Regions from separate parts of the Comamonas sp. 14P8.1.4 genome, predicted to be linked through region 2. Evidence: predicted binding sites of a transcription regulator. Region 2 holds the regulator's gene; the other holds the start of a gene.

Region 1 (3,408 bases), on a different contig from region 2:
TTCTGGCCGCGCCTACGGTTTTATCGACGAAGCCTTGGCGGCCCTGGGCCGCGAGCGCCACATCGTGCTCACCGTGAACCAGTACGCTACGGCGGCACGGGTGGTGGCCCAGTCCGACCTAGTGACCGTGCTGCCGCGCCACTTTGTGCCCATCACCGGTATCCAGCATCTGCTGCAGGTGCACCCGCTGCCGCTGGAGGTGCAAACCGTGCACGTGGATGCGCTGTGGCACAAGCGCGGCCCCAACCGAGCGGCCTATGAATGGTTGCTGCAGGCCCTGAACCGTGCCACCCTCAAAGCCTTCAGCCAATGACAAGCCCGCGCAGCCTGGCCACGCCCGCTGCGCCCCCTGCCCCGCCGTATGAAACTGCAACTGCTCTCTGACCTTCACCTGGAAGTTCACCCCCACTACCAGCCCACGCCCGCCCCGGGCGCCGACGTGCTGGTGCTGGCGGGCGATATTGGCTCCTACCAAAACGGCAGCCTGCTGCAGGGCGAGTACTTTGGGCTGGAGCGCTTTTCGCCACTGCCCCAGTTTGCCCACTGGCCCTGCCCGGTGGTCTTTGTGCCCGGCAACCATGAATACGACATGCAGGACTGGGACGAAGCCCATGCGCGCCTGCGCCGCGTGTGCGAGCAGCTGGGCATCGTCTGGCTGGAGCGCGAGAGCGTGGTCATGCACGGTGTGCGCCTGGTCGGCACCACGCTGTGGACGGACTATGACGCCATCGCCCTACTGGACGCGCAGGTGCAGGCCGGCGACATGGGCCGCCTGCTGCGGCTGCGTGACAAATCCTTCCGTGCGGCCAATTTTTACCTGCAAAAAACCGGCGGCACCCGCCACGGTCAGTCATTTCTGGCCGCCCCCATGCGCGAACAAGCGCTGGTGTGCCAGCAATGGCTGCGCAGCACCTTGCAGCAGCCATTTGCGGGAAAAACGGTGGCCATCACCCACTTTGCGCCCAGCCTGCAAAGCCGCGACCCACGCTACGGCCTGGTGCCCGGTACCGCTGGTTTTTGCAATGCGCTGGACGATTTGCTGCCCTGCGCCGATCTCTGGCTGCACGGCCACCTGCACGCCCCCAGCGATTACCAGGCGCAAGGCCAGCACGCCGATGGCAGCCCTTGGCACTGCCGCGTCGTGGCCAACCCGCTGGGCTATGCCCGCAAAGGCGAGCAGGCAGCCTTTGAACCGGCACATTGCATCACCGTATGATGGCAGCGGGGCCACTGGCAGCCGCCCACCCAAAAGCATGACTTAGGTCAAGACGCGCGATGCACCAGTGGGTACGCTCTGGCTCACCAACTGGAGATCTGTGTCATGAAAATCTTGCTCGCTGTTGACGGCAGCCCTTTCACCAAAAAAATGCTGGCTTACCTGGCTGCGCACGAAGAACTGATCACGGCCGGCCGCCACGATTACACCGCCCTGACCGTTCAGGCGGCCTTGCCCCCCCGCGCACGTGCGGCGCTGAGCAAGGACATGGTCGATGAGTACTACGCCGAAGAATCCGCCAAAGTGCTGGAGCCTGTGAGCAAGTTCCTGGGCCAAAGTGGCATCACGCCCACCTGCCGCGCAGAAATTGGCCCCGCTGGCGAGACCATTGCCAAGCTGGCCGAAGACGGCAAGTTTGACCTGATCATCATGGGCACCCACGGCCACGGCTCGCTGGGCAAGCTGGTGATGGGCTCGGTCTCCACCCAGGTGCTGGCCAACTGCTCCGTGCCGGTCATGCTGATCCGCTGATCCGCTGATCCGCTGATCCGCTGATCGCACACTAGGCACAAAAAAAGGGCTGCAGATGCAGCCCTTTTTGCTTGCACCATCGCGCTTCACCGATACGTTCAGAGCGCCTGCGCCTGCGCGTGCACTGGCAGGCGCAGCACAAAGCTGGCGCCTGGCTGGCCATCCACCCGGTCTTCGCAGGTGACGCTGCCGCCATGGCGCAGCGCAATGCTGCGCACCAGCGCCAGACCCAGCCCCACGCCGCCAGAGCGTTCGCTGGCCCCGGGCAAACGGTAGAACTTCTCGAAAATACGCTCGCGCTGCGCCTTGGGCACGCCGGGGCCAATGTCTTCGACACGGATCACCGCCATATCGCCTTCGCGCGACAGCAGCAAGCGGATGCTGCCGTGGCTGTAGCGGCGCGCGTTCTCCAGCAGATTGCGCACGGCCCGGCGCACCAGCTTGGCAATGGCGGGCACCTCCAGCCCTTCGGTGGCCAGCACCTCCAGATCGGCATCGACCCGGGCGCACTCTTCGGCCGCCAGACCAATCAGGTCCACGCTTTCACTGCTGCCGACATCAGCATCGGGTGACTCCAGACGGCTGGCCAGCAAGATTTCATCGACCAGTTGGTCCAGCTCGGTGATGTTGCGCTGAATCTCGGCCTTGGCGCTGGACACCGAGGCGTCGCCGCCCATCAGCTCCAACCCCATGCGAATGCGGGCCAGCGGCGAGCGCAGCTCGTGCGACGCATTGGCCAGCAGCGATTTGTGCGACTGCACCAGCTCTTCAATGCGGCTGGCCGCCGCGTTGAACTGGCGCGCCAGATCGGCCACCTCGTCGCGGCCCTGGGTGGCCACGCGCACGGTCAGGTCGCCCTCACCAAAACGCTGCACGCCACGCTGCAGGTTCTCCAGGCGCTTGAGCAGGCGGCGAATGATGGGAAACACCCCGATGGCCACAGCCAGGCCCACCAGGCCCAGCAGCCACAGAAAACCAAAGGGCGGACGCAGCCAGAAGGCCCAGTCATTGCCGCCCTGGCTGCCCGGGTGGCGGCCTGCCACGCGCGGCGTCATCTCCAGAAAGTAGGTTTGCCCGTCTTCGCCCTGAATGGCAAAGCGCGGCACATCGCTTTCGGTGCGGCGCAGCCGCTCAAAAGGGCCTTGCACCAGCACCTGCCCCTGGCTGTCGGTGATGACCATTTCGCGCGCCAGCGCAGCGGGCGAGGCATTGTTGCGCGCGTTGTGCAGCTCGGCCTGCTGCCAGGCCCAGCCCACCACCAGCGTCAGCACAGCCACACCGCCCACGACGGCCAGCCAGATGCGCAGGTACAGGCGCTGTGAGAAAGCCTTGAACATGCGCATCAATCCTGCTGCTTGGCGAAGACGTAGCCCACGCCGCGTACGGTCAGGATGCGCTTGGGTGCCTTGGCGTCCACCTCGATGGCGGCGCGAATGCGGCCCATGTGCACATCGATGGAGCGGTCAAACGCCTCCAGCTCACGGCCGCGCACAGCTTCCATGATCTGGTCGCGCGTGAGCACGCGGCCCGCGCGCTCGGCCAGCGCCACCAGCAGGTCGAACTGGTAGCTGGTCAGCTCGGCCGCCTGCCCGGCCACGGTGACCAGGCGTGCGTCGCGGTCAATCTCCAGCGAGCCAAAGCGCAGCACATTGGCGGCGGGC
Region 2 (3,408 bases):
TGTCTCAGATTGCAAAGAAGCTGGAAAAGAAGTCGGGCCCCTGGTGGAAATACGGGCACGTATGGCTGGTGCTGGCAGGCCCTGCGATTGTCGTGGTGGCCGGTGTGACAACGGCCATGATTGCCATGCGCGGTGCAGATCCGGTGGTCGATGAGAACTACTACCAAAAGGGGCTGCATATCAATCAGGAGCTGCGACATGCCGAAAAAAGCCTGGCCCCAGCCGGTGCGGCACGCAACCATGCCACCACGCCGGATGCAGACTTGCCTGATCTTTCACCCAAGTAAAACGGGTGCTTCACTATCAGTAGCTGCTAGCGCTTGGTATGCAATGGCTTGAGGATTGAATCCATTTCAAATCATTGCTTGATAAGCGCTTGCAGCTATTGTTTTTATTGAGTGTTTCTCCCACACACCAGCCAAAGGATCGATGTTCACAATAGGTACAGACTTCATGCGAAGGAGGGTGTATGTGGACACGTCGTTTAATGTGGATTCTGTGGCCTGCCTTCTTGGCGGCCGGTGTGATGGAAATGCTGGTGTTTGCCGCCTTTGATCCGCAAGACATGTTGTGGCTGGGGCAGGGTGTGCAGCTGTCCCGCACGGCCATTTACACCTTGGCATTTTTTGCATTCTGGGCCGTGTTTGCGGCGGCGGGTTATCTGACGGTGCTGCTGTCCATGTCTGCCGCTGAGGTGAATGCACAGCCCTCTGCACTGTGAAGTGAAGCGCCTGGCCGCATAAGTCGCCTGCGCTGGCGCTGCGCCGCTGGTTAGCCTGAACGTTGGCCATAAAAAAACCTCCCTGGCGAAAGCGGGGAGGTTTTTTTTGATGGTGGGTAGCGCTTATTTATTGCATTCGTGCTGGCTGTTGACCAGACGTTGCAGGGCCGCCGTATCCAGAATGCGCACGTGGCGCTGTTTGACTTCCACCATGCCTTCTTCCACAAACTTGGAGAACGTGCGGCTGACGGTCTCCAGCTTCAGGCCCAGGTAGCTGCCGATTTCTTCACGCGTCATGCGCAGCACCAGCTCAGAAGACGAGAAACCGCGGGCATGCAGGCGTTGCACCAGGTTCAAAATGAAGGCAGCCAAGCGCTCTTCGGCGCGCATGCTGCCCAGCAGCAGCATCACGCTGTGCTCACGCACAATTTCGCGGCTCATGACTTTGTGCACATGGCTTTGCAGTGCGGTCACTTCGCGCGAGATTTCTTCCAGACCATCGAAAGGCATCACGCACACTTCCGCGTCTTCCAGTGCGACGGCGTCACAGGTGTGGTGGTCATTGACAATGCCATCCAAACCAATGATTTCGCCGGCCATCTGGAAACCGGTCACTTGATCGCGACCATCTTCTGTGGCGACGCAGGTCTTGAAAAAACCGGTTCGAATGGCGTAGAGCGATGTGAATGCTTCTCCATTGCGAAACAGCGTTGCTCCGCGTTTGACTTTGCGGCGCGTGGCCACAATGTCATCAATGCGCTGCAGCTGCTGCTCATTCAGGCCTACGGGCATGCAGAGTTCGCGCAGATTGCAGTTGGAGCAGGTAACTTTGATGGTTGGAGGAGTCATGTACTCAAAAGCCCGGGGTCTTGGAGAGATCAAAGGCTTGTGCGGTTAAAGATCAGAAAAAAGAAACTATCGAATTGCTCGCAGTTGCTATGAATGATGTAAGTTAAATTGTGACATCGCTTGTACAGCAACCTCTTGATGCACGTCAAGGATGAAGGTGGCCAATTGTTGCAAAGTCCTGTCATCAAGGAAGAACTTCATGACAGTTGTCACCCCCGAGCTCTTGCGTCGCTATGACGTGCCAGGTCCACGCTACACGTCCTACCCCACAGCGGATAGGTTTGTGGAGGCGTTTGGCGATAGTGACTATATCTTGGCCCTCAAGCAGCGCAAAGTGGCCGCTGCGGCCAAGCAGCCGATGTCGCTGTATGTGCACATCCCGTTTTGCGATTCGCTGTGCTACTACTGCGCCTGCAACAAGATCATTACCAAGCACCATGAGCGTGCGGTCACCTATATGCGCTATCTGGAGCGTGAGGTGGATCTGCACCTGCAGCATTGCGGTCGTGGCCAGGCGGTGAGCCAGTTCCACGTCGGTGGTGGGACACCAACCTTTCTGACCGATGATGAATTGCGCGCGCTGTGGGGCATGCTGCGCGAGCGCTTTCAGTTTGACCCTGCGGGGGAGTATTCGATTGAAGTCGACCCACGCACTGTCACGCGAGAGCGACTGGCGGTACTCAAGGAAATCGGCTTTAACCGCCTGAGCTTTGGCGTGCAGGACTTTGATCCCGAGGTGCAAAAAGCCGTGCACCGCGAGCAGCCCGCAGAGCAGGTGTTTGATTTGGTGGCGGCTTCGCGCGAGCTGGGTTTTGAGTCGATCAACGTTGACCTGATCTACGGACTGCCCAAGCAAAATCCGGAATCGTTCGCGCGCACGCTGCAGCAGGTGGCGCAGTTGCGGCCCGATCGCATTGCGCTGTATGCCTATGCACATTTGCCAGAACGCTTCAAGCCTCAGCGGCGCATCTTGCAGGCCGATTTGCCATCCGCGCCCGACAAGGTGGGTATGTTGTCGGCCGCGATTGAGAGCTTTATGGCTGCGGGTTACGTCTATGTGGGCATGGATCACTTTGCCCTGCCGGAGGATGCATTGGCAGTGGCCAAGCGCCAAGGGCGTTTGCACCGCAATTTCCAGGGCTACAGCACGCAACCCGATTGCGACCTGATTGCGCTGGGCGTGTCTGCGATTGGCCGTGTGGCAGCAACGTACAGCCAAAATGCAAAAACGCTGGAAGAGTATTACGACCTGTTGGACCAAGGGCGCTTGCCCGTGGTGCGTGGTTTGGCCTTGTCACGGGACGACACCATTCGCCGCGCGGTGATCATGACCATCATGTGCCAAGGCGAGGTGTTCTATGAGTCCATCAACAGTGCGTGGCTCATCGATTTCAAAAAATATTTTGCAGCAGAAATTGAGGCGCTGGCAGACCAGCAGGACGAAGGTCTGGTGACGATTTCCGATGACTGCATCACGGTCACCCCCAAAGGGTGGTTCTTTGTACGTGGCGTGGCCTTGGTGTTTGACCGTTATTTGCAGGCAGATCGCAATCGTGCCCGATTCTCGCGGATCATCTGATCCCTATGATTCTTTCCTTGCTTTGGACCGCATTTTTCATGGGGCTCGTGGGTGGGCCCCATTGTCTTGCCATGTGTGCGGCACCTTGCCATGCGGTGATCCAGGGCCATGGTCAAGTCGTGCAGATGCATGCAGCATGGTCACCGCAACGCCGGGCCTGGAGCTGGAGCACCTGCCAGTTTCATCTGGGGCGCCTGCTTGGCTACGCTTTGCTGGGCGCCGTGGCCGCTTTGGCCATGGAGCAAGTGGCCTGGTTTTC

What was found. Region 2 encodes FNR, which switches genes on or off when oxygen is low (the NO sensors DNR and NnrR bind a similar motif). Its sites were predicted from a motif close to TTGATNNNNATCAA; they were not measured.
Region 1: a site for FNR is predicted at 1,254-1,267, ahead of AC27VO_RS05925 (universal stress protein). Genes of this name have one in related genera too.

Annotation. Positions count from the first base shown of each region.
Region 1 is NZ_JBYOKN010000002.1:268,886-272,293, forward strand. It holds gene AC27VO_RS05915 (LysR family transcriptional regulator) at 1-313, shown strand, start outside; gene AC27VO_RS05920 (metallophosphoesterase) at 362-1,216, shown strand; gene AC27VO_RS05925 (universal stress protein) at 1,322-1,747, shown strand; gene AC27VO_RS05930 (ATP-binding protein) at 1,846-3,090, opposite strand; gene AC27VO_RS05935 (response regulator transcription factor) at 3,090-3,408, opposite strand, start outside.
Region 2 is NZ_JBYOKN010000004.1:74,771-78,178, forward strand. It holds gene AC27VO_RS09620 (FixH family protein) at 1-287, shown strand, start outside; gene AC27VO_RS09625 (hypothetical protein) at 470-721, shown strand; gene fnr (fumarate/nitrate reduction transcriptional regulator Fnr) at 845-1,570, opposite strand; gene hemN (oxygen-independent coproporphyrinogen III oxidase) at 1,770-3,149, shown strand; gene AC27VO_RS09640 (sulfite exporter TauE/SafE family protein) at 3,155-3,408, shown strand, end outside.